Regions from separate parts of the Aerococcus vaginalis genome, predicted to be linked through region 1. Evidence: riboswitches for the same ligand, from Rfam matches in the RefSeq annotation. Region 1 holds a riboswitch; the other holds the start of a gene.
What was found. A riboswitch is a leader RNA that binds a small molecule or an ion and turns the genes downstream of it on or off. The one in region 1 is predicted to bind thiamine pyrophosphate.
Positions count from the first base shown of each region.

Region 2: linked by a shared signal. The riboswitch ahead of ACWOEX_RS02945 (ABC transporter permease) and the one ahead of tenA (thiaminase II) in region 1 are both predicted to bind thiamine pyrophosphate.

Region 1 is NZ_JBSMYC010000003.1:206,069-222,335, forward strand. Features, by position in the region: gene ACWOEX_RS05010 (hypothetical protein) at 94-285, shown strand; gene ACWOEX_RS05015 (insulinase family protein) at 282-3,194, opposite strand; gene ACWOEX_RS05020 (MerR family transcriptional regulator) at 3,225-3,611, opposite strand; gene ACWOEX_RS05025 (cation diffusion facilitator family transporter) at 3,714-4,601, shown strand; gene ACWOEX_RS05030 (heavy metal translocating P-type ATPase) at 4,598-6,520, opposite strand; gene msrA (peptide-methionine (S)-S-oxide reductase MsrA) at 6,670-7,203, opposite strand; gene serS (serine--tRNA ligase) at 7,290-8,582, opposite strand; TPP riboswitch at 8,949-9,049, shown strand; gene tenA (thiaminase II) at 9,174-9,857, shown strand; gene ACWOEX_RS05050 (helix-turn-helix transcriptional regulator) at 10,025-10,726, shown strand; gene ACWOEX_RS05055 (pyridoxamine kinase) at 10,762-11,613, shown strand; gene ACWOEX_RS05060 (PTS sugar transporter subunit IIC) at 11,867-12,895, shown strand; gene ACWOEX_RS05065 (D-serine ammonia-lyase) at 13,016-14,359, shown strand; gene ACWOEX_RS05070 (D-alanyl-D-alanine carboxypeptidase family protein) at 14,436-15,821, opposite strand; gene ACWOEX_RS05075 (sensor histidine kinase) at 15,834-16,267, opposite strand, start outside.
Region 2 is NZ_JBSMYC010000002.1:138,895-155,161, reverse strand. Features, by position in the region: gene ACWOEX_RS02965 (M20 family metallopeptidase) at 1-813, shown strand, start outside; gene ACWOEX_RS02960 (TatD family hydrolase) at 860-1,588, opposite strand; gene ACWOEX_RS02955 (ABC transporter ATP-binding protein) at 1,588-2,328, opposite strand; gene ACWOEX_RS02950 (ABC transporter substrate-binding protein) at 2,346-3,368, opposite strand; gene ACWOEX_RS02945 (ABC transporter permease) at 3,374-4,132, opposite strand; TPP riboswitch at 4,202-4,306, opposite strand; gene ACWOEX_RS02940 (Gfo/Idh/MocA family protein) at 4,382-5,338, opposite strand; gene ACWOEX_RS02935 (PTS sugar transporter subunit IIB) at 5,523-6,533, shown strand; gene ACWOEX_RS02930 (PTS mannose/fructose/sorbose transporter subunit IIC) at 6,549-7,361, shown strand; gene ACWOEX_RS02925 (PTS system mannose/fructose/sorbose family transporter subunit IID) at 7,373-8,323, shown strand; gene ACWOEX_RS02920 (DUF956 family protein) at 8,325-8,696, shown strand; gene ACWOEX_RS02915 (ECF transporter S component) at 8,738-9,256, opposite strand; gene manA (mannose-6-phosphate isomerase, class I) at 9,329-10,297, opposite strand; gene ACWOEX_RS02905 (glucosamine-6-phosphate deaminase) at 10,314-11,015, opposite strand; gene lacA (galactose-6-phosphate isomerase subunit LacA) at 11,333-11,761, shown strand; gene lacB (galactose-6-phosphate isomerase subunit LacB) at 11,790-12,305, shown strand; gene ACWOEX_RS02890 (hexose kinase) at 12,382-13,317, shown strand; gene ACWOEX_RS02885 (DeoR/GlpR family DNA-binding transcription regulator) at 13,406-14,185, shown strand; gene ACWOEX_RS02880 (hypothetical protein) at 14,288-14,632, shown strand; gene ACWOEX_RS02875 (oxidoreductase) at 14,730-15,917, opposite strand; gene ACWOEX_RS02870 (SDR family NAD(P)-dependent oxidoreductase) at 15,950-16,267, opposite strand, start outside.

The sequences.
Region 1 (16,267 bases):
AACTTTCCTCTCTACGTATTACATATTACATACGTTCAACTGTCTGTCTTTTGATACAATGATTATAAATTTATTTTTTGGAGGGAACGCTTCATGTCTAAATACATTCCCGCAATGATTCTAGCGATTGTCGCTATCGTTGTGAACCTGACAATCGTCTCGAAATACTCTCGAGGCAAATTAAACGAAGACACCGCCAAACTGCTGCGCTGGTTTGCGAACGGCTGTTTGGCAGTGGCTATCGTCCTCGCCTTATTCGGGCAGTATCTCGGTTTTAGCGGCTAGTCGCGTTTGAGCGCGCGTACCTGGTCGAAGTGCTGCTTCGCCGCCTCGACAGTATCTGCATTACCGAAAACGACCACTTTGGGATCGTCGTGCATCGCTTCGAGCATTTGAATAAAAGCATCAACATCTGCGACTTTGGTGTGCAATGCTTCCTGCATCCGCGCCATTACGGTCTCTTCCGTATCATTAATGAAATAACGTTTCAGTGCCTGCGCATTCACGAGTTGTGGTGGCAGTGGGTACTGATACTGACCTAACACCCCGATGATCAAGCGATTGATCGCCTCCTGAGTGAGCGGGGTGTTTTTGAGTACATTCGCCATCTGCTGGAACACATCGATGGTCTGATCGAGCTTCGGATCGCGGTAACTATACGCCGCCAAGACACCCGTCTGACTGATCACTAGCCCTTGACCGTACGCCCCACCCTGAAGTCTCAGGGAACGATAGAGGATATCATTACTCATCAAATTGGTAAAGACTGTCCACTTACCGCTCGGCTGGAACTGTTCCGTCGACAAACGACTACCGTACGCAATGTACTGCACGCCGTCCGACTGCGTCAACGCTTCAGCTTGGATGTCCGCTGAAACTGCTGGGATCACCAACACTTCGCGACGTTCGTTGAGCGGTAAGGTTTCGAGCCAATCTTTGACGATCGTTTGGGTCTCCTCAATCGTGTGATCATCGGCTGTCACGGAAACGACAAGTGATTCGCGGTTCACGATACGCGCTAAGACATCTTTCAGTTTCTGAACGACGGTGTCCGGCTCTCTTTCTAGCGCTTCAAGCAGGTCGACGAGATGATCGTAATAGGCGACCCCGTCCATCTGTTCGGCGTAACGCCCCGAAGCGGTCAAACGACTGTTCAAACGTGTCAGCGCTGTCTGCGAACCGGCTGAGGACAGATCGTTATAAACATCATTCTTCACCTGACTCACGACACGACGCATGCGCGATACATCCGTCCAATCCGTCTCGGTCAAGATCTCCTTAATAATATCCAATCCGTAACACAAGTTCTTCGTGAGCGCCTTGGTTTTGATCAAGAAACGCGGCGTAAAGTCATCGCTGAACGCGCGTTTGAGGTATAGCCCTGGATCGATACTGATACCGCCAGTCGTCCGCATCGCCTGCACTTCCAATGCCTTGTACGTGTGCGACGTCGTATTCAGTTCGCCGAGCAGGAACGCTAAATCGTTGATGTACGGAATATCCTCAAATGGAATATCTGAGAGCGCGAACGCCAACGTCACGTAATCGACCCCATTGGCCGGCTGACAATGGCTGAGCAGCACCCCATCCCCCGCTAACGATTCACGGGTTTCGTCAAAAGTCGTAACTTTCGATTCAATATCATCGAGCGTCAAAAACGGTAATGTCTGGAGATTTTCTGGACTATCCGGCGTTTCTTGAAAATCTTTTAACGCTTTTTCGTCCGCCATCACTTGTTCGCGTTCGTCCGCGCTGAATAATTGTTTGATGGCTTCGAGTCGCTCAGCTTCTTTGGCTTGTTGCTGTTGGCGCTTCTCGTTACTCGGACGATGCACAATAATCAAACGATCTGGAGAAGAGATGAACTGCTGTAGCAATTCGTCAAAGACACCGTTTTGGATATCTTCGCGCAACTGTTTGAAGTGCGCCTGGAATTGGTAGACATCAGTCAGCTGATTGCGGTAGCGCCAGCCACCCATCAGCTGTGTCATCACCGTAATGCCACGGTTACGTCCGCTTAATTGGCGCGCACTCAATTCGTTTTGATCGACTGTTGCTTCAAGCAATTCGCGATCGAGGCCCTGTTCAGCCATTTCTTTTAAAGTATCTTCAATAATCTGAACGATCTCGTCCGCACGTTCCGCGTTAATATTTTCCAACACGAAGCGCATATCCGCGTACTGACCATCCGCGCTGAGCGTATACATATCGTCAGCGAGACCCGCATCAACAATTTTTTCACGCAGTAATGACGTTTCGGAATCAACCAAAATCAGCATTAGAATCGCCACACGCATGGCGCCCATCAAGTCATCGAGTTGTGTCGCTGGAACAGCGTAGGATAGGTAACTATCTTCGGTAACTTTTAACGTTTCATCGGCTGGAAAATCGACCGTCAACTGACGTCTGCCAGCTTCCCATGTCGGCACTTGGCGTTCGACCGTCGCATTGCTCGCTTTAAAGCGTGAATAATATTCATCGATCTGTGCTAAGGAATGCGCGATATCGACCGTTCCGTACAAACCGACCAGCGCATTATCCGGACGATACCACTTCTTATAGTAGGCTTTGAACTCCTCATAGGTAAGCGTCGGAATCACTTGAGGATCCCCTCCGGATTCATGGGCGTACGTTGATCCCGGATGCGTATACTGATCGACCTGCCGTCTGATCAAACGATCCGGATTCGTGTATTCACCACGCATTTCGTTGTAGACAATCCCATTCACTGTGAGCGGCGCATCGCTATCTGCCAATTCATAGTGCCAGCCTTCTTGGCGGAACAAGCGCTCATCCGTCATGACTTTCGGCGCAAAAACCGCATCTAAATAGACCGCCATCAGATTCGCAAAGTCCGTCTGGTTCGTCGATGAAAACGGGAAGAGCGTCATGTCAGAGAACGTCATCGCATTCAAAAAAGTCGCCATCGATGAAGTCGTCATCGTCATGAACGGGTCCTTGACTGGGAATTTCTCTGAGCCGGCGAGTACCGTATGTTCGAGGATATGCGCAACACCCGTACTATCTTCCGGTGGCGTCTTGAAACCGATACCGAACGCCTGATTCTCGTCCGCTGTTTCGATCCAAACCACCTGTCCCCCCGACTGTTCGTGCTGGTAGTAATGGGCGGTTGCCATAATATCCGTTAATTCTTCCTGTTTTACTTCAACAAATCCGTGCTGACGTTTAGTCATAGATACTCCATGCCTCCAATAATAATCTGATTAGAAACGCGGTGGTTCGCCAGGTTCTACATCAAATCCTCCAGCGGTTCTGAGTTCACTGTAGAGGATATGGCGAATTTCCGTTTCGGTTAATTGATGCGACTCGCGTTGCTTCAATTCCTCTTCTTCCTGTGGGGTATAAGTTTCATGATTATAAATTTTCTTTATCGTTTTTAGTTTCAATCCGTCTGCGAGATAATCCTTAATCTCGAGGAGACGGTCAATGTCATTCATCGAATAGACGCGACGGTTGGTGTCGGTACGCTTCGGAACGACGAGCTCATGGTGTTCATAGTAACGAATTTGACGTGCCGTGAGATCAGTCAACTTCATCACTGTCCCGATCGGAAAAATCGACAGTGATCGTCTAACTTCTTTTTCTCTCATCGACTGTCACCCCCTTAGTCGTGCTTTACTGCTATTTTACGATTTTTAGTGAAAAAGTGCTATAATCGGTCGTATTGAATTTTAGTGATTGGAGAGGTCAACGTGTCTGATAAACAGCTCAACCAAGCCAAACATGGTGCTCTGGTGTCATTTTTTGCGTATTTGATGTTAACCATTCTCAAATTAGTCGTCGGTTCCCTGCTCAATTCCAAGGCCGTACTCGCAGACGGCATCAATAACCTGACCGACACGAGTAACACGCTTATCATCCTGATGGGCATGTCTTTCGCCAAAAAACCGGCTGATGATGACCATCGCTACGGCCATTGGAAAGCAGAAACCATCTCTGCCTTGATCGTCAGCCTAGTGATCCTCTTGATCGGTGTCAACGTGCTATTGTCGAGCGGTGAGGCACTCTTCCAATCCAAACACGCGATCCCAAATCCTGAAGCGGCCTGGGTCGGTGCCTTCAGTGCGGTTATCATGATCCTTGTCTACCTCTACAACAATTATCTCGCTAAAAAGCTCCACAGTATCGGTCTGCAGGCGAGCGCGCGTGATAATTTCAGCGATGCCTTGACCGCCATCGCCACTACCGTCACCGTTATCCTCGCCCAATTCAATCTGCCATGGATTGATACGTTGACCGCCCTCGTCGTCGGATTCGTGATTTTGCGCAGCGGTTTCGATATTTTCAAAAAGAGCGTCTTTTCCTTAACGGACGGTTTCGATGAGACGAAACTCGATCACTACGCCCTCGGTATCATGAACCACGTGCCGCGCGTACGCATGATTCGTGCGATTCGTGGTCGTCAGTACGGCGCACACATCTACCTCGATATTACGATTCTAGTGGATGGCTCTTTGTCTGTAGATGAAGGTCATCAGATTACCGAAGAGATCGAACATTATCTCTATCAGGCGTTCGGTATCGAAGCGGTCGACGTGCATGTGGAACCGTTCAGAGAGCCTTACAATCAGGATATTTAACGTTTCTTGACGTGAAGTGATGCAGCGTTCAATGCGGTAATCACGGTGGATGCGGACATCAACACTGCACTCAACGCGGGTGTGACGACAAGATTAAATGGCGTAAATAACCCTGCAGCGAGTGGTAAAGCAATGATGTTGTATCCAGCACCCCACCAGAGATTCTGAATCATCTTGCGGTGCGAACGCTTCGCGAGATCGAGTAAGGTCACAATATCCATTAATTCTGATTTCACCAACATGACATCCGCGGTTTCAATCGCAATCGCGGTACCCGTTCCAATCGCCACACCGAGCGAGGCTTTACTGAGGGCGAGCGCGTCGTTGACCCCATCGCCGACCATCATCACGTGATGCCCCTCGTTCTCGAGTGCGGCGATTTTTTCTGATTTATCTTCAGGACGGCACTGACTGTCGTATTGATCGATACCGAGACGTTCGGAAACATTGTAAGCGACCGCCTCACGATCCCCCGTCATCATCACTGTTTGAATGTTCTGTTTGTGAAGTTCTTTAATCATTTCTTCAGCATGAGGCGCGATTTCATCGGCGAGCGCAATGTAGCCGAGATACTCACCATCACGCGTAACGATACTCAACGTCGCACCGGTCGTGAGCGTTTCTGGTAGTGTCATGCCATGCTGTTTGGCCGCTTGTTCGCTCAGCACTTGGATGTGGTGGCCGTCAATCACACCGCTCACGCCTTCACCCGGTACGGCTTTGAAGTCTGTAGTCGTCAAACGTTCAATCTGTTCACCTTCCGCGTAACGACTGATACCTGTAGCGAGTGGGTGTTCCGAGTAGTACTCGAGGCTGTAGGCGAGCGCTAGTACTTCGCGTTCGCTACTGTTCGTTTCAGCACCCACTGCTGTGACCTGGAAATCGCCCGTCGTCAACGTCCCCGTTTTGTCGAAAACGACCGTATCAATCTGATGCGCCGCTTCGAACGGCACAATTTGCTGAATCAAGAAGCCAGAACGCACGGCGAGACTCAACGTCCGTGCGTGAACGAGTGGAATCGCGAGTCCCAACGCATGCGGACACGCAATGACGAGCGTGCTCACCACAAATGGAATGGCGAATTCGAAGTTTTGAATCGTCCACCACGTAATTAACGCGAGAAACGCCACAGCAACCGCAAAGTAGAATAAATACCCCGCATAACGATCGGCGATACTCTGCACGGCAGATTTCTGCGCTTCTGTTTTCTTCAATAATTCGCCCATACGATTGAAATAGCTGTCGTCGCTGACTGCTTCGACTTCAATCGTTAAAGCACCTTCACCGTTCACCGTACCCGCAACCACTTCATCACCGACTGTCGCTTGGACGGGGAGAGATTCTCCCGTCATCGCCGATGTATCGATTTCGGATTTCCCTTCAATAATGACACCGTCGATCGGCACCTTATCACCGGGACGCACGAGCACACGATCACCGACTGCGAGTGCCGTGACATCGACTGTTTCCGTTGCACCATCCGCAGTAATTTTGAGCGCATCGTTCGGTAATAATTGTTTGAGACTGTTGAGGTCGATGGACGCGCGCATTTTTGCTTTCATCTCGACGATATGTCCAAACAACATGATGGCGATCAGTGTCGCCAATTCAAAGTAGTAATCCATCGCGTTAGGCAACACGAAAGTCCCGAGTGCGCTGTAGAGGTAGGCCGTAATAATCCCTAGACTCACGAGCAGCATCATTCCGGGCTTCTTGTGGTGAATCTCATGCTTTGCGTGCTTCAAAAACGGCTTCCCACCGTAGAAGAAGACAATACTTGAGAGGATAAAGACGAAGTATTTATCCCCTGGAAAACTGATGTGATAGTTAAATAACGTCATCAACATGGGCGAAAGGATCGTAATTGGAATCAATAAGCCGAGCACGACCCAGAGCCTTTTTTTCATATCTTGAATCATTTGGAACACTCCCCTTTAGTGTGTTTTTCCTTTTTGTCTCTCTATCATAGCGTAAACGGTTGCAGTTTGGTATGACCTTTCACGATTGTAGACGAAAAAGCAGCAATGGTCGAAACCATCGCTGCTTTCTTTGATTGATTATTTAAGTATTAAGCATCTGCCCAGTGTTCACGTTTGAAACGATTGCGTCCGGAACCCTCTGAATATAGAGAGTAATGGAGAGCGTTCTTCTTGTAGTAGTCCTGATGATGTTCTTCAGCAGGATAGAACGTGCTAGCTGGTTCGATCGCTGTCACAATCGGATCCTTGAAGCGACCGCTTTCGGCTAATGCTTTTTTAGAAGCTTCAGCGATCGTCTGCTGTTCCTCACTATTGTAGTAAATCACCGGACGATAGGAGTCGCCGCGGTCAGCGAATTGTCCCATCGCATCGGTCGGGTCGGTTTGCTGCCAGTAAATCTCAACGAGTTCATCGTAGCTGATAATTTCTGGATCGAACGTAATTTCAACCGCTTCCGTGTGTCCTGTATTACCGGCGCACACTTCTTCATAGGATGGATTTTCGACGTGTCCACCTGTGTAACCAGAGATGACGGATTCAATCCCTGGTTGTTCATCGAAAGGATGTACCATACACCAGAAACATCCGCCGGCGAAAATGGCTGTGTCAAAGGTTTTACTCATCGCATTCACTCCTCATTAATGTGTAAGAATATTTTGTCTCGTGATACATATCTTAACTAATTTCAAAGCAAATGCAAGTAAAAGGCTTATTTCACCGCGTTTTCTGGTGTAATTTCAGTGATTCCGCCCATGTAGCCAACCAGTGCTTCTGGAATACGTACAGTACCTTCAGCAGTTTGGTAGTTTTCCAAGATAGCAGCGACTGTACGTCCGACAGCCAAACCAGAACCATTCAATGTGTGTGCGTAAGCTGGTTTGCCGTCTGCGTTACGGTAACGGATCTGAGCACGGCGCGCTTGGAAATCTTCACAGTTCGAGCAAGAAGAAATTTCACGGTACGTGTTCTGTTCTGGGAACCATACTTCCAAGTCGTAAGTTTTCGCTGCAGAGAAGCCCATATCTCCAGTACTCAATACGATACGACGGTAAGCGAGACCGAGTTTTTCAAGTAAGCTTTCGGCTTGTTCGGTCATGCTTTCGAGTTCGTCATAAGATTGTTCTGGTTTTGCGAATTTCACCATTTCAACTTTGTGGAATTGGTGCATACGGATCAATCCACGCGTATCACGACCAGCAGATCCTGCTTCAGAACGGAAACTTGGAGACATTGCGGTGAAGTAGATTGGTAATTCTTCGCCTGGAATGATTTCGTCAGCATAGTAGTTCGTTAATGGCACTTCAGCCGTTGGAATCAACGTCAAGTCGCGGTCGTCATGTTCAATTTGGAAAACATCTTCCTTGAATTTAGGGAACTGACCGGTACCGTACATCGTCTTGTCGTTCACTAAGTATGGTGGGATATGTTCGATAAAACCAGCTTCCGCGTTGTTGTCGAGGAAGAAGTTGTAAACCGCACGTTCCAAACGTGCACCGAGGCCACGGTAGAAGACGAAACGAGAACCGGATGTCTTGGCACCCGCTTCAAAGTCTAGAATACCGAGTGCTTCACCGATTTCGTAGTGCGCTTTTGGTTCGAAGTCGAACTGTGGCTGATCGCCGTGACGATGGATTTCTTCATTTGCATCTTCATCCTCGCCGATTGGAATATCTGGGTGTGGCAAGTTTGGAATACGCGCCATCTTATCGTTGTACTCCGCGAGTACCGCTTTTAATTGTTCGTCGAGTTCACTGATCTTGTCACCGAGTTCACGTGTCGCAGTTACCGCTTCTTCTGCATCTTCACCTTGACGTTTCAACTGACCGATACGTTGTGATGCTTCATTACGTTCTTTCTTTAACTGTTCAGTTTCAGCAATCAACGCACGGCGTTTCTCATCGAGTTCAACAATCTTGTCCAATTCGGCACGCTCTACCCCACGTGTTTCCAATTTTTCGGCAATCGCGTCGAAATCTTCACGAATCTTCTTGATATCTAACATGACTATCCCTCCATCAAAATCTATAGCATTTAGTGACAAAAAAAGAGCCCCTCAAACATCCTCAATGGGACGAAGGGACTCTGTTCGCGGTGCCACCCACATTCAGTCATAGACTGCAACTCTCTGTGCAATAACGGACACACCGGCGATACTTATTTCGTACGCGTGATATTGTGTGGATTCACTACCCTAGACCAACGCTCACACCAACCGCGCTGTCTCTGTCACTGTCAATCAGGTAATTACTAGTCACAATCAAGTTTTAACGTCATTATATACAAAATATTTCTATTGTCAACAACAAAATACACAAATGTTCATAATTGACATTCAAGTAAGCGTTAACTACAGTGGGGATACATACAAATGAGCCACTGGGGGCGCTTTTTGTGCTGAGATGGTTAACAACCTGTCCCCTAATACATGATACGGGTAATACTGGCGGATGGAAGTGGTATCCGTATTTAGGTGGACATAGGCATTGCGTCTACCTAAAATACAAGATATCAATATGCGCGCACGCTCGGATGATAGGTGTGCGCTTTTTTGTATGGCGATCACGTCACTGTCATATAGAAAGGATTTGTTTGGATGTTAACTGACGAACTCTATCATCGTGTCGAACCATTGATTCAGAAGATCTATCACGAAGATTTTATCCAAGGAGTAATCAACGGTAATCTCGATAAGGAAGCTGTCCATCGCTATCTACGTGCTGACAGTAAATACCTCAAAGAATTTGCTAACCTGTACGGTCTACTCATGACGAAGGTGGAGGATATTGAGACGAAATGTGATTTCTATCGCCTCGTTGACTCAGTATTAAATGAAACGAACGGTGCACATCAGATTCTTGCCGACTATCTTGAAGTAGATTATCAAACGGTCATTGACGATGAGGAATGGTATCCGACTGACGATCATTACGTGAAGCATATGTACTACAACGCCTATCGCTATTCCGATCCTGTCTTCGGACTCAGTACGATGGCAGCCTGCCCTTACGTTTACTTCCGTCTAGCAGACCTCATTGCAGAGAACGAAAACCTCACCTACGATAATTCTCTCAAGGGGTGGGTCGACTTCTACAACGAGCCTTTCATGGACGTCAAAAATTTATTCCAGCGCGTACTAAACGATGCTGGCGAAACTAAATCCGAGGCCGAACTCAAAGTTATCAAACACAACTTCTACAAGAATTGTGAGTTCGAACGTCAATTCTTTAATATGGCGACGAGCGACGAACGTTTCTTATTTGAACGCGGCGACTACTAATTTCACAATAAAATAACCGTGCGACGCCTCACTTTTTCCTAACTTTTGTACATTAAATTCATTAATTTTCTGACAATTTTACTCAAAACGATTGACTTTTGAGAAAAACGATCTATAATGATGATAATAAGTTATTATAGCGTTTACATGTACAGAAAGGAGGAGGCATGATGTCATCGCACCCAGTCATCGCATCGTATCGAATGTTGATGGATTTTCTCGCGGAAATCCTTGGTGAACACTATGAAATTGTGCTTCATGTCAACGGTGGTAAGGACGGTTTCTATATTGATAAGATTATCAATGGTCATATCAGTCATCGAACCGTCAACTCACCCATGACGAATTACGGTCTCAGACAGATTGAAAATAAGGCCTATCTCGATAATGACTACGACATGCATTATTCTGTAGTTACCGATGACGATCGCAAGCTGGTCGGATCAACCTTCTTCATCAAAGAAGACAACCAGCTGCTCGGTATGCTGTGTATTAACACGGATCGTTATCGTGCGCGCGACCTCGTGAATAACCTGCTCGATTTAATTCCAGGCAGCCAAAACGTCGTCTGTGAATTCAGACCTTATGACGGCAAGAGTGAAGAAAACGAGGTTGAAGTGCTCACGAGCGATATCACCGATATTATTCACCGTACCGTCCGCGATGTCGAAGCGAATATGACGCATTCCGGTGTCTTCAAGAAGAACGACAAAATGACGTTGATTCGCGAATTAAAACGCAAAGGGATCTTCCAAATCAAAGGTGCGATTCCGAAAGTCGCCAGCACGCTGAACATTTCTGATCCGAGCGTCTACCGCTACCTTTCAGAAATCAAGCGCGAGGAACAAAGACAGATCGACGAACACTAGTTAAGTATTAATCATTTTAGAAGGAGTACTAAACGATGAAAAAAGTCCTAATTGTCCACGATATCTCATGCTTTGGTAAATGTTCAACAACGGTTGCGATGCCGATTATCAGTAGTATGGAATTGAGCGGTGTGTTATTACCCACCTCCCTACTCTCCACCCATACTTCTGGCTTCGAGGACTACACGTTCTTGAACTTAAACGAAGAAATGAAAAAAATCGTTGAACACTGGAAATCTTTAGATCTCAAGTTCGACGCTGCTTATGTCGGCTACCTCGGTAGTATCGACCAGATCGAATACTTGAACGAAACGATTCCAGAATTATTGACAGATGACGGTAAATTCTACCTCGATCCTGTCATGGCTGATAACGGTGAATTCTATCCTGCCTTCGACGAAGCTTACGCTAAAGCGATGCGCACGCTCTGTGAAACCGCCGATGTGATCATGCCAAACCAGACGGAGGCTTCTTTCATCTATGATATTCCTTATACTGAAGGGGAAGAAGGACTCGAACATGTCGAATCCTTAATCGAAGAGATCAACCAGAAGTCAAAAACCGCGCTCATCCTAACGGGTAGTGGTAAAGACGCTAACGATCAAACGGGCGCTTTCTACTACGACGCTGAAACCGGTGAACAAGGCGTCATCAAAGATCGTCTCGTCGGCGGTAGTTTCCACGGTACCGGTGATATCTTCGGTAGTATCGCAGTCGGTGCGCATGTGAACGGCGCGTCACTCAAGGAAGCTACTGAAATCGCCGTGAAGACGTTGCCTCAGATGATCGAAGATTCACTCGACAACCCGAACATGATGCGCGACGGTCTCGACTTCGAAAAATCACTTGGTGACCTCTCACAGTTCGTTCGCAACTTACATGCTTAATATTTAATTCTTAAATATCCTTCAATATTAGCAGGTGTATGCCAGATACACCTGCTTTTTTAATATTTTGTATCCCCTTTAAATGTTGATACGACAACGTTTTTATAACTCATCTGATAAATTTTTATTATTTGCATAATAATTGTTGACATGCCATGAAAACGATTTTATAATGACGTTGTTGATAAATTATTAGTAAATGAGATGTTTTTATCTCATTTATCTGTTATCCGAAAGGAGGCTACTCCCACGCATGGATTTTTTATTTAGTATCGGGTTACTCATCCTAGTACTTGGACTGTTTACCCTATTTACCTACAAGGCACCATACGGGGCAAAGGCGATGTCTGGTTTCGCAGATGCTGCCTGTGCCACGTTACTGGTCGAGGCCTTCCTCTCATCATTCGCTGGTAACGTCTTTAACATCCCGTTCCTTACTGAATTAGGGGACGCTGCTGGACAACTCGGTGGGACCGCGACGGCCGCATTGGTGGCTTCAGCGATCGGTGCTTCACCAGTTTACGCCATGTTAACCGGTGCCGCAGTGTACGGTTTCGGGATCGTTCCTGGACTAGTCGCTGGTTACATCACCGCGTTCGTGATTAAATGGATCGCTAAGAAGTTGCCAGAAGGTATCGACTTGATCGCGATGATTATCGTCGTTGCGCCACTTTCTCGCTCGATTGCGATGGTCAGCACCCCGCTTATCGATGCAACACTGAGCCAAATCGGTAACACGATTACCGCATCGGCACAGAGTAATACGATTTTGATGGGAGCGGTGATTGGTGCCGTGATGTCCGTTATCGGTTCATCACCAATCAGTTCCATGGCCATCTCCGCGATGCTCGGGCTCGTTGATATTCCGATGGGTGTGACCACAATGGCCATTTGGGGATCATCTTGGTTGAACTTGGTGGTCTTCCACCGTCTCAAATTCGGTACCAACCGTGAAACCTTTGCGGTATTTATCGAACCAAAGACGCAGGTCGACTTAACGTCAGCTAATCCGATTATTATGTACGGTGCTAATGCGGTATCCGGTGCATTGTGTGGTATCTTTATCGCACTTTACGGTTTACAAAACTTCGCCTCAAGTACGGCAACACCGTTTGCAGGGCTCGCTGTCATGTTCGCATACAACCCTGCGATCAAAGTCATTATTGCCGCTGTCGGCTGTGTGATTATTGCCGTCACTGTCGGATGGGTATTCTCTTTGATTTTCAAAAACAGCAAGATTGTGACTGCTGCAGAATTGAGAAAAGAACCATCAACTAAATAACTTGTTAAACAACTATAAAAACGTTATCTTTAATGGGGGTGATTGTAGGAAAGCAGTTACACAATATGCCATACCTACTCTAACCATGTCACGTATTATTAGACGAAAGGATGAATTTTAATGTCTTCTATTGACACACAGAAATACATTGAAAAATCGCCAATTATTAACGACGTTATGAACCTTGATCCTGTATTCTGGATCAACGACAAACGTCCTAACTTCATCGATGCCAAAGATGTTGTTGACTACACTTACTTAGACATCAAAGACGCTGAAGAACGTTTGGAACGTTTCCGTCCGTTCATTCGCGACAACTTCGAAGACACTGTCGAAGCTGACGGTTTAATCGAATCACCAATCTCTAAAGTTACTAACTTCCAAAAAGACGAAGCAGAACGTTACGGTGTCGACATTCCAGGTACACTCTACTTGAAACGTGACGACTTGTTGCCAATCTCTGCAACAATCAAAGCACGCGGTGCCATTTACGAAGTATTGGTACACGCTGAAGAAATGGCTTTGGAAGCTGGCTTGTTGACTGGTTTCACTGACGACTACGCTAAATTCTCCAGCAAAGAATTCCAAGACTACTTCTCCACGAAGAAAGTTGTCGTTGCAACAACTGGTAACTTGGGTATTTCCGTTGGTGTGATGGCTGCGAAATTAGGTTTCACTGCGATCGTTCACATGTCTACTGAAGCTAAACAATGGAAGAAAGACTACTTGCGTTCAAACGGCGTTGACGTTATCGAACACGACACGAACTTCACGGAAGCCGTTGCTGCAGGTCGTCAAGCATCCGACGAAGATCCAGACTCTTACTTCGTAGATGACGAAAACTCCAAATACCTCTTCTTAGGTTACACAACTGCTGCTAGCCGTTTGAAGAAACAATTAGACGAAGACAACATTCAAGTTGACGAAGACCACCCACTCTTTGTTTACCTTCCATGTGGTGTTGGTGGTAGCCCAGGCGGAATCACGCTCGGTATGAAACACGCATTCGGCGACAATGTTCACGCATTCTTCGCTGAACCAACACATGTGCCATCCTTACTCTTGGCATTGACTTCCGGCGAATATTCCGGCGTATCCGTATACGACTTCGGTATCGACGGTAAGACGGTCATGGACGGATTAGCTGTACCACGTACATCTAACTTCGTTTCCCGCGTCATGGAAAACTTCTTCAACGGTGGTTATACAGTAACTGATGACGAAGCGAAGAAGACATTGACTCGCTTAGTAGATACCGAAGACATTGCGCTTGAACCAGCTGCTGTTGCCGGCTTACCTGGTCCTGCGAAATTCTTCGGTTCCGAAGCAGGTCAGAAATACTTGAAAGACCAAGGTTTAACTGACAAAGTTGAAAACATTACTCACATCGCTTGGTCTACTGGTGGTAACATGGTTCCAGATGAAGACAAGAAAGAATTCTACAACTTAGGTGTAGATCTCTAAGAACCATCTTCCCCCTCATATAAATAAAAAATAGCGGCCGCATTCATTATTGGATGCGGTCGCTATTTTGTTTGGTTTAATTCATTGTTTCTGGTGCCATTTCTGGATTCAATAAGCTTTGAATCATATCGTTGATCATGCGTGTGATGCGAACGAGGAACGACACCCTATCGATCGATTCGGTCGGCATGACACGTACCGAAACGTCAGACTGATTATCCAACTTTTCAAAGTACGGTGTTTTCGGGACATAGTAGATTTCGTTTACCGATTCACCCGTTTCGAGCGGTGCTTTGACGATCAGATGTCCTGAATTATCGTAGTTGACCGAGTCTTTATAGAAGGTCTGATAATCCTGTTCAGTATCATCCGTCGTTAGCGCAAAATAACCGACATTCGTATCGTAATAGAGGGTCGTTCGCTGTTTATTGCCCTGGAGGACGGAGACGGTCGTATCGTTACCGCCGACACGTTCACCTGCACGATGAATCGCATGCCATTCCAACTTGGCATTCAGCATATCCAATAGCTCACTCATATCTTGGTAGCGCAGCGGATCCTCACCGTCTCCCATGACCACGGCCAGTACATTCCGGTCCTTTAACGTTGCGCGCACAAATACAGCATGATCGCCTGCACTCTGCGTCCCCGTCTTACCACCCGTCACATCCGAACGGCCGAACGCCATACCAGGAATCAATTCATTCTGATTCTCAACGGTATGCGTCGCGCCGCTCGGTCCCGTAATGGTAACTGAGGTTGACATTGAACGTTCCATCATTTCCGGATGGCTTCGGATAATCAGACGCGCCGCACGCAAATAGTCACGCGCCGTCATCTGATTCACCTGATTCATACCGAAGAAGCCACCCGATGTCGCGGCGAAATCATCACCGAGTCCCGTCGCACTCACTAAATTCACATCGGAGATCCCCATATCCTTGAGATGATGTGTGAGTTCGTCGACAAAATTTGCCTCGGAGCCGGAAACTTTCTCTGCGAGAGCGACAACGGCTGCATTCCCACTAGCAACCATCGCCGCATCAATCAACTGTCCTACCGTGTAGAAATCCTCGGATTCCTCGAGCGGTACGTTGGAGAGTCCTTCCACCGTCGATAATTCCGCCACTTCTTTACTGATCGGCACTTTAGTGTCTAAGCTGAGATGTCCTTCCTTGATGTGATCGTAAATGATATCGAGCGTTAACACCTTTGTCAGACTCGCAATCGATTGTTTTTGGTCCGGTTGATGTTCATAGAGCACCTGCCCGGTTGCCTGATCGATCACCATGGCAGACGAGAACTGAAACGGATACTCACTATCGACAGTATTTGAAAATTCCGTCAGACTCTCTGCACGCACAACGAGCGGACGCCCCCATAAAATGACACATGCGAATACCACCGCTAGCCAGTAAACCCCTAATACCTGTAGCCATTTGACGGTATGCCTATGCATCATGCATCACCCCCATTATTCTTTTGGTTGTTCATTCGGTATCTCACAAATAAATCGCGTACTCTCCGCATCCGATTCAGCCCAGATCTTGCCGTGATGCAGAGCTACGATGCTTTCTGCAATCGCTAGACCGAGGCCACTCCCTTTTGTGGAACGCGACTGATCGGCACGATAAAAGCGCTGAAACAGACGAGTCAACTGATCTTCAGGAATTTGATTCCCATCGTTCGCCACACAAAAACGTGTCGTCTGTTCATTCTGCGAGACCGATAATTTGATAAATTTGCCGTCGCCACCGTATTTCAACGCATTCGTGATTAAATTCGAGAAAACGCGCACCATCTTTTGGCTGTCAATCATTGTATAGATGTCATCAGCTGCGGCGTCAATTATCAATTCCCGATTAGCTTCAAAAACTTCGATATCGAATTCCACTGCCAACTGCTCCA
Region 2 (16,267 bases), on a different contig from region 1:
GGCGGCGAAAACGGCTCTGCGAAAGGTAGTTTCGTCAAGTACGGCTACTTCGATGATGTCGATGCAGCGCTATCCACGCATCCCGGTGTCAAATATCGTCCGACTGCCCGACTCAAAGCGGTCAAACCAGTCGATATCGTCTTCCACGGCAAGTCGGCGCATGCTGCCGGAAATCCAGAAGATGGTCGCAGTGCCCTCGAAGCCCTGATCCAAACGTATAACGGCATTAACGCGCTCCGTCTCTATCTGCCAGAAGACGTCAATATCCACGGCGTGATCACGAACGGTGGTGAGGCGCCGAACGTGATTCCAGATTATGCGTCGGCACGCTTCTACTTGCGTGCCAACTCGAAATTCACCGCCCAGGATGTCTACGATAAAGTCGAAAAAGTCGTCGCCGGTGCCGCCCTAACCACAGGGACCACCTACGAATTTGGACTCTTCCAAAACGCAGTCGACGATATGGTCTTAACGCCACTCTTCGAAGAGGTCTACGCCGCCCACTACAAGGATCTGCATATTCCTGAATCTGAAATCGAGACCACGTCCATGTCCTCCGGTTCCTCCGACGTTGGGAACGTCAGTCACGTTGTCCCAACGATCGAACCTTACACGTTGATTTCAGATGTCGATATTCCAGGGCATTCCGAAGCCTTCAAAGCCGCAGCACTTAGCGAACGCGGGATGAATTCCATTCCGATCGCTGCCAAACTGCTCGCCCTCACCGCTTTGGATCTCTACGAAGACGAACAACTTCTCGAACGCATCAAAGCACAACACGCTGAAAACCTACGCTTACAAGAAAAACACTAACCAACAAAAAAGGGAAACTGCCAAAGCAACGCAGCTTCCCTTTTTTTTACTGTAAAAATTTCTCTAAATTCTGTGCACTTCGAGTAAGGATCGCTTCAACCGTTGTCCCACGCAGTTCAGCAATGACCCAAGCGCTCGCTTCGAGTGCCGCTACCCAACGTTCTGGTGCTGGCAGCCCTTCACGTTCAATCCCATATGCCCAGTCGACAGAACGCAACCCGTCCGTTTCAAGTAAGAGTTTATCCGTTGGGACACGTCTGGCGAGACGTTGAACATGTGGTGCACAATCGACATCTGGACCGATCGAAAACCAGCAGTCGCATTGGATAAAGTCTTCAATATAATCCGGGCAGTCGTACCAGTGAATGAGGTAGCGGGTGGGATAGTGTTGAATCGTTTCTAACACTTCCCGTTCCGCGGCTTTGGTGTGGAGAATGACGGGTTTTTGCCATGCGGTCGCTAGTGCGAGCTGTTTCTCAAAAACCAATTGTTGTACCGTCAACGGAATAGCTGTCCACTCCTGATCGAGCCCGATTTCACCGATCACTGGTGCTGCTCGCAAGCAATTAAGATCATCAGCCGTCACGCCGCGGTCGCTATCCCACGGGTGGACGCCATAACTGGTCGTCACATGATGAGCTTCCGCAAGTGCCCGCTGATTCCACTGCCATTCAGTCGGTGTTTGGCTATTAACGATTGCACGTATGTCCATCCTTTTCAGGTAATCCGCGTACGGTTGATACTGTTCGAGGTGCGTATGCGCATCGCTCCACATTAGGCATCCCCACTCGCATGCAACCCATCAAAAATCTTCGAACGAAGCGGTTCCTGACTGGCGAGCCATTGCCGATCGCGCGATTCAAACGGCGCTGTAATGTCGAAGATTTCCTTTACGTGCATCGGTCGCTTCGAGAGCACGATGACTTTGGAGCTGAGATAGATGGCTTCCTCGATATCGTGCGTGACGAGCAGGGTCGTCCGCTTAATATCCGATGACAAATGAAGAAACCAGTCCTGCATGATCGTGCGCGTCATCGAGTCCAGAGCGCCGAACGGTTCGTCGAGCAGGAGATACTTGGCGGGATTATTGACGCTTCGAAGCAGAGCGGCGCGCTGTCGTAACCCACCGGATAATTCTTCCGGGATAAAGTCGCGATAATCCCAGAGGCCAAATACCTTGAGGCGCTCCTCGAGTTGTTGTTCGTCGATCGGTTGCTTATTGATCCGATGCCAGAGCACTGCATTTTCACGCAACGTCAGCCACGGCAACAACAGATGATCCTGTGGCATGTAGCTGAACGCTGTGGAAAGGCCGTCGTTCGCCTGACCGTCGACCGTAATCTTGCCCTGATCCGGTGTCAAAATACCGGACAGCGCCTTGATCAAGGTCGATTTTCCCGCCCCACTCGGCGCAATCAAAGAGACGAATTCACCGGCTTCGACCGTCAGCGTAACGTCGTCCAACACGCGCAATTCATCGAATCCGAGCGTCAGATGCTCAATTTGAATGCTCATCACATTCGCTCCTTTAATTAATCAACGTATTCGTTAGTAAACATTTCATCAGATGGGATGTCGCGGTCGATCAAATCATGTTCCAGCATAAACTTGGTGTAGTTATCCCATCTGTCAGCTTCCATGTGCCCCCACTGTTCAGGATCGGACGCATAGACATTGCTCAAGTATTCCTGCGAAGCGAGGAGGTCGTCTCTTTCCATCCCTTCCGTGTAATTGATCAAGATATCAGTCGCTTCTTCAGGATTAGCTATCGCGTCTTGGTACCCGTGTTTTAAGGCTTGGATAAAGTTCTTGGTGAGTTTGGGGTTATCCTGAACAAATGCGTCATTACCGATAATCAACGGTGTGTAGTAGTCCAAGTTTTCGTTCAACTCACGCACCATAATGGCGTTTAAGTCAATCCCCTGCTGTTCCGCAAAGACGCCATCCCAACCTTGGAAGAACCATTTAATGTCGATGTCCTGACCGAGATCTTCAGCGCCGTTACCGGTATCGCCGACCATGGTGAGCTTGTCGAAGTTGGCACCTGCTTCTGTCATCACAGCTCTGATAATCGCTTCCTCAGTCGGCGCCTGCCAACCACCGTAAACTTTACCTTCGAAGTCTTTCGGTGAGGTGATGTTTTCGCTCGCTAAGGAGTAGAAACCAGACGTGTTGTGTTCGATAATCGCTGCGAGTGCAGTGACTGGAATCTGATCATCGCCTTGGTGGGCATACGTCACATCTTCCTGGATACTGTAGCCGAATTGCGCACGGCCCGCACCGACAATCCCGGTACTCGTCTGACCATCGCCCGGCTCGATCACGTTCACCTTAATGCCTACGTCATCAAAATAGCCTTTGTCCATCGCTACGTAGAGGCCCGTGTGGTTCGTATTCGGCACGTAATCCAAAATCACGGTGATTTCCTCTGCTGCATCATTGTTGTCGGATTGCGCACTCTCCGTATCGCCCGCCTGTTGATTTCCACAGGCAACGAGTAGGATCATCGCCCCGAGTACCAACATGAGGCGCTTCGCTTTTTGCCAGAAATGCATGAATATCATCCTTTCGTGCTGTTTCGTCTGTATAAATAATGGTGGTACATTTTTCGCAAAAGGATCGTGACGCCGGTGAGACTGAGACTCAGGATCACCACCCAGATGATTGCCGCAAAGACACGGCTGATCTGGTACCCGCTGTTCGCGCGGATCATGTAGTAACCGAGACCAGATTTGGCGTTCAACCATTCCCCGATGATCGCACCACCCGCCGCATAGGTCGCCGCAATCTGCAGTCCGGCGAAGAAATTATCCATCGCCATCGGAATCTTGATCAGTCGATAGATCTGACGCTCACTCGCCCCCATCGTCCGCATCAACGTCATCTGTTCGTCAGGCACACTTTTGAGTCCCTGCGTGAAGTTCACGACGATGGAGAAGAAACTCATCAAAATCACGAGGATGATCTTCGGTGTCCACCCGAAGCCGAACCAGAGCGTGAGCAGTGGCCCGATAACCATCATCGGTAGGGTCTGAGAGATCACTAACATCGTATAGACCGAGCGGTAAATTAACTGCCAGTAATCCATCAACAACGCGATCACGAACGCAAAGGTCGCTGCGAGCACTAAACCGATCACCGATTCCATTAACGTCACGAGCATATGTGGAACGAGCGTCGGCATTTCATTGAACCAGACGCGAATGACGGCGAGTGGACTCGGCAGGATATAACTCGGTGTCCCGAATACGGTCACCGCCACCTGCCAAATAATGATCACGATGAGAAAACTAATGATCGGATAGTAAGCTTTGCGCATTGAACCGCCTCCTTTCGTCTATATTTCCAAAAGCATATAAAAAAGCGCAGCAGGAAGCCCCACTGCGCCATTATCGCCTTTGTGCATTCCTACGTTGGTATCACCCAAATCAGGTTCGAGGGTCAGGATCCTATCCACTCTCAGTTCGCCGAACGAACTCCCCTTGCATATTCACATATGACGAAAGCGTTACACTTTCACTGAAAGTCTAGCACTTTTGGTTAATATCCTCAATTTTTATGTCTGCGACTACTCACCAAACACAGCCGGACGCAACTGATCCATCACGCGAACAACCGCCTGCATCAACTGGTGATGTTCGCAGTGCGCGGTCTTGTAGTCGTCTTCGTGCATGATGTAGTGTGCGAATTCTTCTGCTTCAAAGGATAACGCCGCCTGATCGACAGGTTCGACACTGATCGCATCCGCTTCATCGTCCAACAGCTCCGCACGTGAAATCATCTGAATACCGTCCAACGACAGCGTGTGCTTGCCAAAGTAGATCTCGCTCGGCTGTTCATCGTTGTACTGTTTTGAGACGTGTAGGTAGACGCTGAAATCGCCGTAGCCTAAAACGATCATTCCCGAGCCGTCGACACCACTCGCCAATTTCTGTGGGAAGTAGTGCGCGTCGGTCGGTTCACCAAACCAGGCGATCGCTGCATAGACGAGGTAGACACCGAGGTCGTTCAACGCACCACCCGCGAATTCTTTAGTAAAGACGTTCGGATTGTCTCCGTTCAAGTAGCTGTCGAATTTGGACGAGTACTGTCCGTAGTGGAGTTCCGCCCCGGATAAGTCCGCGCGATGTTTGTGGATGTATTCTCTAACTGTCTTGAAATTCGGTTCGAAGACGTGGCGTGCGGCTTCAACCACAATGAGCCCTTTATCCGCTGCGATAGCTTCTAATTCTTTGAGTTCCTCAGCAGACTGCACGATCGGTTTTTCGACGATGACGGACTTGCCGTGTTCGAGCGCCTGTTTTGCCTGTTGAAAGTGCAAGGCGTTCGGTCCAGCGACGTAAATCACATCGATATCATCTACATTGTAAAAGGCTTCGCGGTCCGTCGTCACTTTAGCATTTTCACCGAGAGCTGCAAGCGGTTCGGCATGATCCGCATGACGGCTGTAGACCCATGTCAGTTCATAGTGGCCTGTTTCGAGTGCGGCATTAATGAAGGATTCCGTGATCCAGCTCGTGCCGATAGTTCCTAATTTTAAAATTTTAATCGTCCCCTTTCTTCAAACAACCGTTTCCATTATAATATGGTATTACTCATTTTCATAGTCTCACCCTGATGAAACTCGGTCTGCTATAGTGAATGTGTAGTCGTTCTACAGGACTACCCAAGCCTGTGAGCGTCAAAAAAAATTACAAGGAGGGAATATTATGGTAGGCATTATTCTTGCTAGTCACGGGGATTTCGCAGCCGGCATCAAACAGTCGGGTGAAATGATCTTCGGAGCGCAAGAACAATTGGAGGCAGTTACCTTCCAGCCCGACGAAGGTCCGGAAGACTTGCGGGCGCATCTCTTGGAAGCTATCGACAAACTTGGCGGCGATACCCAAGAGATTTTGTTTTTGATCGATTTGTGGGGTGGCTCACCGTTCAATCAGGCGAACCTCCTATTCGAGGAACATCCGGACAATTTCGCAATGGTGACGGGGTTAAACCTCCCGATGTTGGTCGAAGCACTCGGTCAACGTTTTGCGAGTGAATCGGCACATGAGATCGCAGAAAACATCCTGAAACCAGCTGCTGAAGGTGTCAAAGTCCGCCCAGAAGCACTGCAGAAGGATACCGCACCAGTAGCTTCAGAAGAAAAAACGGATGAACATGCGACTGATGCGAAAGCCGTAGCTTCAAACGGGATGATCCCAGAAGGCACGGTTCTCGGCGACGGGAAGATCGAATACGTCCTCGCACGTATCGATACGCGTCTCTTGCACGGTCAGGTCGCTACTGGGTGGGCGAAAGCCACTAATCCGAACCGTATCATCGTGGTTTCCGACAGTGTCGCACACGACAAGATGCGTAAAGCCTTGATCAGTCAGGCGGCACCGGCTGGGATGTATTCAAACGTGATCCCGATCAGCAAATTTGCAGAAATCGACAAGGATCCTCGTTTCGGAACCACCCGCGCCTTGCTGTTGTTCGAAACCCCGCAAGACGTGCTCGCTGCCTTGAAAGCCGGCGTGGAACTGAAACGTGTGAACGTCGGTTCGATGGCGCACTCGAACGGGAAAACAATGCTCACGAACACGGTCTCTGTCGATGCTCAGGATGTCGAAGATTTCCGCACCATGATGAATGAGTATGGTGTCGAATTCTACGCACAACCCGTGCCGAACGACAAACCGCGCGACTTCAAAAAGATACTCGACGAAATGAAATCATAGGGAAAGGGAAAACTCATGACAGCTATTAGTTATTTACTTGTTTTCATTGTTGCCCTCTTTGCCGGTTTCGGAAGTATCCTCGACCAGTTCCAGCTTCACCAACCGATCATCACTTGTACCTTGATCGGTATCGTGACTGGACACCCCGTTGAAGGATTACTCCTCGGTGGGCAAATGCAGCTGATCGTTTTAGGATGGATGAATATCGGTGCTGCTGCATCACCAGATACCGCCTTAGCCGGTGTCGTTTCTTCCATCTTGGTAACCATCAAAGGTGCCGACATCAGCGAAGGGATTGCGCTCGCGATTCCATTAGCGATTGCCGGACAGTTGTTGACGATCTTCGTTCGTACCTTAACAGTGGGTCTCGGTCACTACGCCGACAAATCCGCTGAATCAGGTTCCGCACGCGGGGTCGTTGTCGCAACTTACACCGGACTGTTCATGCAAGGAATGCGTATCGCCTTGCCAGCACTTGCGGTATTGGCCGTACCAACTGACGTCGTCACTAACGCCCTCCAATCCATTCCAGAATGGTTGACTGGTGGATTGAACGTCGGTGGTGGGATGATCGTTGCAGTCGGTTACGCGATGGTCATCAACATGATGGCGACCCGTGAAAACTGGCCGTTCTTCTTCCTCGGTTTTGCGCTTTCTGCCATTTCATCCTTGAACTTGGTAGCGATGGGTATTATCGGGTTGGTCCTCGCGATCGTCTACATCCAGCTCGCTCCACAATTCAACAAAAATAACCAAAACGGTGGCTCAGGTGGCGGCGGTGGAACCGTCGATGACGCGCTCGATGCCATTCTCGAAGACTACGAATAGGAGGTACAGCGATGAGTGAACAAACTGCAGAACCACGCGTAACAATCTCAAAACGCGATCGCTTATACATTAGCTGGCGACTCACCTTTATCCAGGCTTGCTGGAACTTCGAACGTATGCACAACGTTGGTATGGCCTACGTGATGTTGCCTTTACTCAAGAAACTCTACAAAGATCCTGAAGAATACAAACAATCACTCCAACGTCACTTGGAGTTCTTCAACTGTCATCCATACCTTGAAGCACCGATCCTCGGTGTCGTGATGGCATTCGAAGAAGAAAAAGCGAACGGTACCCCGATCGACGATGCAACGATCAACAGTGTGAAGGTCGGTATGATGGGACCGTTAGCCGGTGTCGGTGATCCAATCTTCTGGGGAACGATCCGTCCGGTTATCGGTGCCTTTGCCGCATCACTCGCACTCTCGCAGAGTATGCTCGGGCCATTATTATTCTTTGTGCTCTGGAACCTGATCCGTATCAGCTTCATGTGGTACACGCAGGAATTCGCGTACCGCCAAGGGGAAAGCATTACCGAAGACTTGAGCGGTGGTTTACTCAAGAAAATCACGCTCGGTTCATCTATCTTAGGGATGTTCGTTATGGGTGTGCTCGTGCCACGTTGGACCACGATGAACTTCTCCATGAAGATTTCTGAGATCGAAAACTCCGCGGACTCAATGGTGAACTTCAACGAACTCGTTCAACAAGTGAACCAAAATATCCTGAGTCCTGACGCCATTCGAAACGTCATTAACCAGATGAACGACGGCTTGAATGTCAACCCGACGACAGTTCAGACCTTAGGCGACATCTTCCAACAAATCTTGCCAGGAATGATGCCACTCGCGTTGACCTTCTTCTGTATCTGGTTGTTACGTAAGAACGTCAGCCCAATCAAGATCATTCTCTTGATCTTCTTGCTTGGTATCATCTTCAACGCACTAGGAATCATGTCCTAAGATGGTCGACTATCGCCCACTGAATGATGAGATCGACTACGCAACTCGCGCCAACTCGAATTATCAACCCATGAATCCACAATCCGGCGTCTTACTGATCGGGAACAAGGGGGTTGAATTCCAGAGTGAAAAATCGCGCGGTTATATTCAAATTCCGTGGCAATCCATCTCAGCGGTTCAGGTACAGTTCATGTTCTTCGACCGCTACGTCCGCGGTTTCACCATTCAAACGACCGAAGATAATACCACGTCGTCCTTTGAATTTATCGTGAAGGATGCCAAGGAAACCTTGAAAGTCATGCGGAAACATCTCCCACGCGAAACGTTTAGTCGTCAGCGTGAGAACTTCCGCCATCTCTTCAAGAAGAAATAACGACAATCATTAATTACTTGCAACCAAAAAAGCGTTTTGAGTCAACGAGTGCTCAAAACGCTTTTTCTATTGCTATGCTGCTGTTTAACTGTTCTGTACTTGCGGTACACGGTGCAAGATATGGTACAGTACGAGACCGACCACGCTACCGACAACGGCTTGAATGGTATCGGTGAATAATCCCGGAATCCCAGCCGTGACACCGTAGCGAATGGTATTAGTGATACGACGATAATGGCGCCGACCACAATTGCGAGCGCTTTGGATTTATTATCGTCGCGCTTGGCAATCGCACCGACCGCAAAACCTTCGAGACCGTGGACGACGAGTGAGAATGGCATGAAAATCGCATAGCCCGAAACGAGATCGAGCAACAAGCCACTCAAACCGCCGACAATGGCACCTTCTCGCTTGCCGTACAACAACGCCGCGAAAATAATTCCCGCATCGCATAGATTAATATTACCGTTCGTTGCAGGAACAGGAATCAAAATAAAGAATGCCATCGCAACGTTGAGGGCGACAATCATCGCTAAGATCATGGCGCGTTTCAGATTCATGAGCGTTCACCTCCTAACGATAGTCCGTGATATGCCTATCATGCAAACGTAGGAGGTAAGCGCAAACATTAACTATTCCGCTTTGAAATTCGGATGCGACGCGATGATAGTGAGGTTACCCGTAATCGTCGCCTCAGTAACATCCGTCGGCAAAATCAACGAATCAGATAGTTTCAAAGGTGTACTCTCACCGTCGATCACAAGCTCCCCTTCACCTTCAATCACTGTCAGTAAGTAGTAATTCTCAGGTAAGTCGTAAGTTGCTTCACTGTGAATTTCCGCTCTGTAGACGCTGAAGTAAGTCGCATCGACAAACTGTGTCAATTCGCTATCACCGATCTGTGTCGTGATCGGCTCTTGTTTTTCTAGTTGATCTGGGACGTTAGTCACAGCCTTGGCATCGTCCAAGTGAAGCTCGCGCAACTGTCCGGAAGTGTCCGGGCGATCGTAGTCATAGACACGGTACGTCACGTCAGAACTCTGCTGCGTTTCGATCACGGCAGTGCCGGCTTCTAACGCATGAATCGTCCCACTCGGTACGTAGTAGAAGTCGTCCTTTTGAACAGGGACGTGGCGCAACAACTTATCCCATGCGCCATCATCCACCATCTGATCGAACTGTGCCTTCGTCTCCGCATTGTGTCCGTAAACTAACGTCGTGCCCGGTTTCGTATCCATAATGTACCAGGATTCGGTCTTGCCGAGGTCATCCTCGTGTTCGAGCGCGTAGTCGTCGCCTGGATGCACCTGAACGGAGAGATCATCCTTCGCATCGAGTAATTTCACGAGCAGTGGAAAGCGTTCCGGATGCGGCTCGCCGAACAGCTCTGGGTGTGCATCGTAAAGGTCACGAAGTCCCATTCCCGCATACGGCGAAGGCTCGAGAACGAGACTCTGATCATCCTTGTAGGCACTGATCAGCCACGCTTCACCCGTGTGATCGCTCGGTGTGTCGAAACCGAATGCTTCCTTGATATAATTCCCACCCCATACTTTTTCACGGAAGGCGGGAGAGAGATAGATTGGACGGTTGTACGCCATCCCAGTCACCTGCTTTCTACAATAATTTCGCAGCGTCCTTATCTAAAAGAATTAACACGTTGTCGTGGTTCTGCAGTGCAGTTGCGGGTACGTCTTCGGACGGTTCATCGTTCACCATCGCACGGACAGCCTCTGCTTTATCTTCACCGAAAGCCATCAAAATAATCTTTTCAGCCTTCATGATGGAGCCGATACCCATACTGTACGCGTAACGTGGCACGTCTTCTTCACGTTCGAAGAAACGTTTGTTGGCATCGATCGTTGATTCCGTCAAGCCAACTTTGCGCGTCTTCGATTCAAAAGAACTGCCCGGTTCGTTAAAACCGATGTGGCCGTTGCGACCGAGACCCAATAACTGTAATTCGATTGGGTGTTTTTCCAACAAGTCTTCGTAGTGAGATGTTTCTTCCTGTTCGTCGGTGTTCATTCCGTTCAAGAAGTAGGAATGTTGGAATGGTTTCGCGTCCATCAACTGTTCATGCATGAAGTATTGGTAGCTCTGTGGGTGATCCGCAGGCAAACCGAGGTATTCATCCAAGTTGAATGAGATGGAACGTGAAAAGTCTAAGTCGGACTCACGAAGCAAGCGGTAGAGTTCAGTTGGTGTGGAACCTGTCGCTAACCCGAAGACACTTGGGCCTTCCTCTAATAAATCACGATATTGAATAAAGGCTTCGCGTGAAGCTTCTGCTGCAGTGTTGAAAGTCTTAATTTCCATTGTCAATCCTCCAATTCAGTGTTCGTGTTTTCAGTGTAGCACAATTTCACTGTTTTCGGCGCTTAATAAATGAAAAATATCACGATACATCTACTATAGGATATAACGCCCAAACGCTCAAATTTAAACGCTCAGCTGCGTTCCCTATTACCACAATCAAAAATCCGCTTTCTTGATCAGATTCGAGCGCTGTTATCCAAACATCTATAAACTTTTTGAATTTCTATTTGACACACTTTCAAACAAATATTAAACTATAAACAAACATAAATAAACAAATTAAACGTTAACTATTGTTTAGAAAAGGAGTATTTAGTATGAAAGTCATTATTGGTTGTGACCGCGACGGCGAAACGCTCAAGGCGCAGTTGATCGATTACTTGAAAGCAGAAGGACACGACGTGATAGATGTGACCGAAACACCCGCAGAAGATTTTGTAGAATCGACCAATGCGATTGTTGACGCATTGAACGCAGATGAAAAAGCGATCGCCATCGCTATCGATAAATATGGCGTTGGTAGCTTCATGGCAGCTTCCAAACATCAAGGCATCGTGGCAGCTGAACTCTCCGATGAACGTACCGCCTACATGACACGCCGCCACAACAACGCCCGCCTCATCACGATGGGACAGGAAATTGTCGGTACCGAACTCGCCAAAAATATCGTCAAAGAATTCACATCAGCCGACTACGACGGTGGCCGTCACCAAGTGCGCGTCGACATGATGAATGCATTGTGCTAGGACAAGAGATTAAGGAGGAACATCACTTATGAAAATCGCTATCGGAAATGATCATATTGTGACAGACATGAAGATTAAAGTTGCGGACACCTTACGCGAAAAAGGCCACGAAGTGATCGACGTTGGCACACACGGCTTCGTACGTACTCACTACCCAATCTACGGTAAACAGGTCGGCGAACTCGTCTACAACGGCGATGTGGACTTCGGTGTCGTTTTATGTGGGACGGGTGTTGGGATCTCAAACAGCGCCAACAAAGTCGAAGGCGTCCGTGCAGCTTTAGTGCGTGACATGACTTCCGCTCTCTACGCACGCCGCGAACTCGATGCCAACGTGATCGCATTCGGTGGTACGATCTCCGGTCAGTTCTTGATGGAAGACATCATCGAAGCGTTCGTGAACGAGCCGTACAACCCAACCCCAGAAAACCAGAAACTGATCCAAAAGATCGCTGACTTGGAGAGCCACGATCCAGCCAAACACGACCCAGACTTCTTCGCGGAAGAGCTCAGAAAATGGGACGCTGGCGTCTACCACGACTAAATCTTTTGAAACGCGCGCGGTTTTTCATTGTTTTTATGGTAAACTTGGGATACAAAACATTTTAGGAGGCTAACCCATGATATTAACCGTGACCTTGAATCCATCGATCGACATTTCCTATCCATTGGAACACTTGGACGTCGATAACGTGAACCGTGTCAAAACCGTCAGCCGTACCGCTGGGGGTAAAGGACTCAACGTTTCCCGTGTCGCTCAGGCACTCGGCGAAGACGTCACTGCGACCGGCTTCGTTGGCGGTAACTACGGTAAGGAATTAATCGTCCTCGCTGAAAACGACGGCATTACGAGCGCATTTACAGAAATCGCTGGCAGCACGCGTGAATCGATCGCACTCTTGCACGATGGCGGTAACCAAACGGAAATCTTGGAAGCTGGCCCAACCATCTCAGACGACGAAAAACGCGCCTTCATCAAGCACTTTGAACAACTTTTAGACGACGCGGACGTTGTGACTTTGTCCGGCAGTCTGCCACAGGGATTGGATCCGGAATTCTATAGTCAGTTGATTGAAATGTGCGATGACTGTCACGTGAAAGTCCTACTCGACACGTCAAACCAGGCGCTCGAAGCATCTATCAAAGCCGAACACAAACCGGTCTTGATCAAACCGAACGATGCGGAACTCGCTGCGTTGCTCGGACGCGAGATCAACAGCACGGACGAACTCAAAGACGTGCTTCTCTCCGACGAACTCAAAGGCATCGAATGCGTGATCGTCTCTCTCGGTAAGGACGGCGCAATCGGACGTATCGGCGACAAATGCTACAAAGCCAACATCCCTACCCTAGACCACGTCGTTAACCCGGTCGGTTCCGGTGACTCAACCATCGCTGGTTTTGCGGTAGCGATCGCGCGTGGATTGAGCGCTGAGGAAATCCTCAAATACGGCATGACATGCGGGATGTTGAACGCCCAAGAAGAAAAAACGGGCTACATCAACAAAGCCAACTTCCCACAATTACACGATCAGATTGAGATCGAAGAAATCTAATCTAAACACAACAACACAAAACACATGACATCACACTGGGAACATTCACGTTGGATGTTCCTATTTTATTACAGTAGAAAGGCAACCTATGCTCAAAGAAGAACGGCAACTGGAAATCCTCAAACGCCTGAACACCCAGGGCACGGTGAGCGTGAACGACATTGTCGACAGTCTGGACGTCTCCGACATGACGGTGAGGCGTGACTTCGACGAATTAGAAGCGTCCGGCAAACTCGTCCGTGTCAGAGGCGGTGCGATTGCGACCGAAAATAATTTCCTGCGCCACGAACTCTCACACAAAGACAAACAGATCCTAAATATTGACGAAAAAACGGCCGTCGCGAAGAAAGCCGCGTCTTTCATCGAAGAAGGCGACACGATTTTCTTAGGGCCTGGGACGACCATCGAAATGCTGGCGGGATTCATTCAACAGGACAACATTCGTGTGATCACGAACTGCCTGCCCGTCTTCCAGACCTTGAATCATTCGGATAACGACCTCTCTCTCTACTTGATCGGCGGTGCTATCCGTAAAATCACGCAGTCCTTCCACGGCGACATCGCCTGCCAGACGTTGGAGAGCATGTATTTCGACAAAACGTTCTGCAGTGCCAACGCCGTCTCTAACGATCAGATCATGACGGCCACCTTCGAGGAAGGCGTCTCACAGAAAATCGCCCTAAACAATGCGGCCGAGCGTTTCCTCCTCATCGACGACTCCAAAGTCGGCAAGAAGGACTTCTACGCCTTCTACGCAATGAACGACATCTCTCACTACATCATCAATCCAAACGATGATGCCCTGCAGATCCTCGGACACGAAGACAAGCGTATCTTGGCGGACATGCCAGAGGAACCGCTATACTAATCAATCGCCCGGACGTCACCATGCGTCCGGTTTTTGTTTGCTTTACTTTTAGCCATGATAGGAATACGATGATAGCGATTTAAGAAATGGGAGGCGGAAGAGATGAAATCACAGGAAACACCATCGATTGACGAATTATTCGCTGCTGTTATCAAGCTTCAACAACTTTTGAACCGAACCAATCCGAACGCAAGAACGACCGCCTATGTAAATGAATATCTGCCTATTCTCAAGAAAAACAAGGATATCAATGACTTCATCTTTCTCAGTAAACTGCATTATTTCGCCATGACGCTACCCAATTACGCGGAAGACGACGATATCGACTTCACGGCGGATGAAATGGACTGCTGGGAAATTATCAACAGCGTCTTCAATGATCAGAGTGAGCCATACAGCTTACCGTTGTTGGAAGTTTCGGTGTTGAAGCTATTGGGGTTGATTTAACCCACACAAAAAAGCTGGTGAGCCTACATGCGTAGGTCGTCACCAGCTTTTGTTTATGTCGACTTATCTATCGATTATTTTTCATCTTTATGCATTTTCAACCATTTTCGTCCGGTTGTGACCAGCCTTCGTAGAATTGGGTGATGGATTCCCAACCTGGCATGTAAGGAAGGCCTACGTGGTGGTCAGGGTCAGCGAAGACTTCGAGTAATCCTGGTGTCCAGTGGGAACGTTCCTGAAGTTGTTCAGGCGTGATTTCGTGGACGATGGTGTTGCCTCTGCCTTCTTTGATTTTCTTACCGAATTCTGGGTCGATCAATGTTCCACGACCAACTGCGATGAAGTCCGTGTACTGCAAGGCGTCCGCCGCTGCTTCTTCACTGAAAATACCGTTCACGATGATCAGCTTCGTATCTTCGCTCAATACATCACGGAACAATTCCGCATAGGAGCGATCCACATTGGCAGGACCGGAGCTGTAACCCCCGAACAAGGAAATGTGGATATAGTCCGGTTCGAACTTGTCGACTTCCTTGATGAGTTCCTGCGCTTCCTTGTAGTCGTAACCGATGTCTTCGCCGTGAATTTCTTCCGGACTGATACGGTAACCGACGATGAAGTCTTTTGGACCGTATTCACGCGCGACACGTGTCACTTCCTTCACGATGGCGAGTGGGAACGCCATACGTTTTTCGAGTGAGCCACCCCAGTTGTCGGTACGGTGGTTTGAAATCTTGGAGAAGAACTGTTGAATACCATAGTGGTTGGCACCGTGGATTTCAACCCCATCGAAACCGGCATCGATCGCACGTTTCGTTGCGGCACCGAAGCTCTTGATGATGTCTAGAATCTCTTCGTTCGTCATTTCGCGCACTTTGTACGGTAGGAAGCTGTAGTCGATCGCAGATGGTGCGAGCACTTCCTTACCTTCCTGCGCACGTTTACGCGCTTCACGACCACCGTGGTGAATTTGGAGCACAGCTTTGTTGCCGTTGCGTTTAATGGATGTCGCAATACGTTTCATATCTTCCAAGTAGGAGTCATTGTAGAATGCGAGCTGATTACCGAGCCCGACCGGGTTACTGGAGCCACCCGTTTCGTGGACGTAACTGAACTCCACAATCACCATACCCGCAGATTCTGAACGTGCGTCGTAGTAGTCAAATGTCGCCTGTGTCGGACGACCTTCTGAGTCCCCACTGAATGTCGTCATTGGTGGTTGCACAATACGCGTTTCAACCGTTGCGCCGTGGCGGAAAGTCACTGTATCTGTTAATTTTTTCATGCGTTAGTTTCCTTTCTATAACTCGTTCATTCTTAATACATTTTGTCGTAAATATCCCATAATGTCAGCTCACGCTTGCAGTCGGCTTCGATTTCGCGGTGACGTGCTTCAACATATGGTAAGTTCTCTGGATGCGTGATGATATACGTCTCGTCAGCTTCCATTGCTTGGAAGAGACGTTCAGAAATCCCATCGATCGGAATACCTGTCGTAATATTGTGTTCCAGACGTTTCTGTGATTCTTTGTAGCCTTCTGTTTGGTAATGTTCTGGCGCATTATTAATGCTGAAGCGTTCTGGACGATAGCTTTCCGAGTGATGTAAATTCGTCTGAATGAACGCTGGACAGAA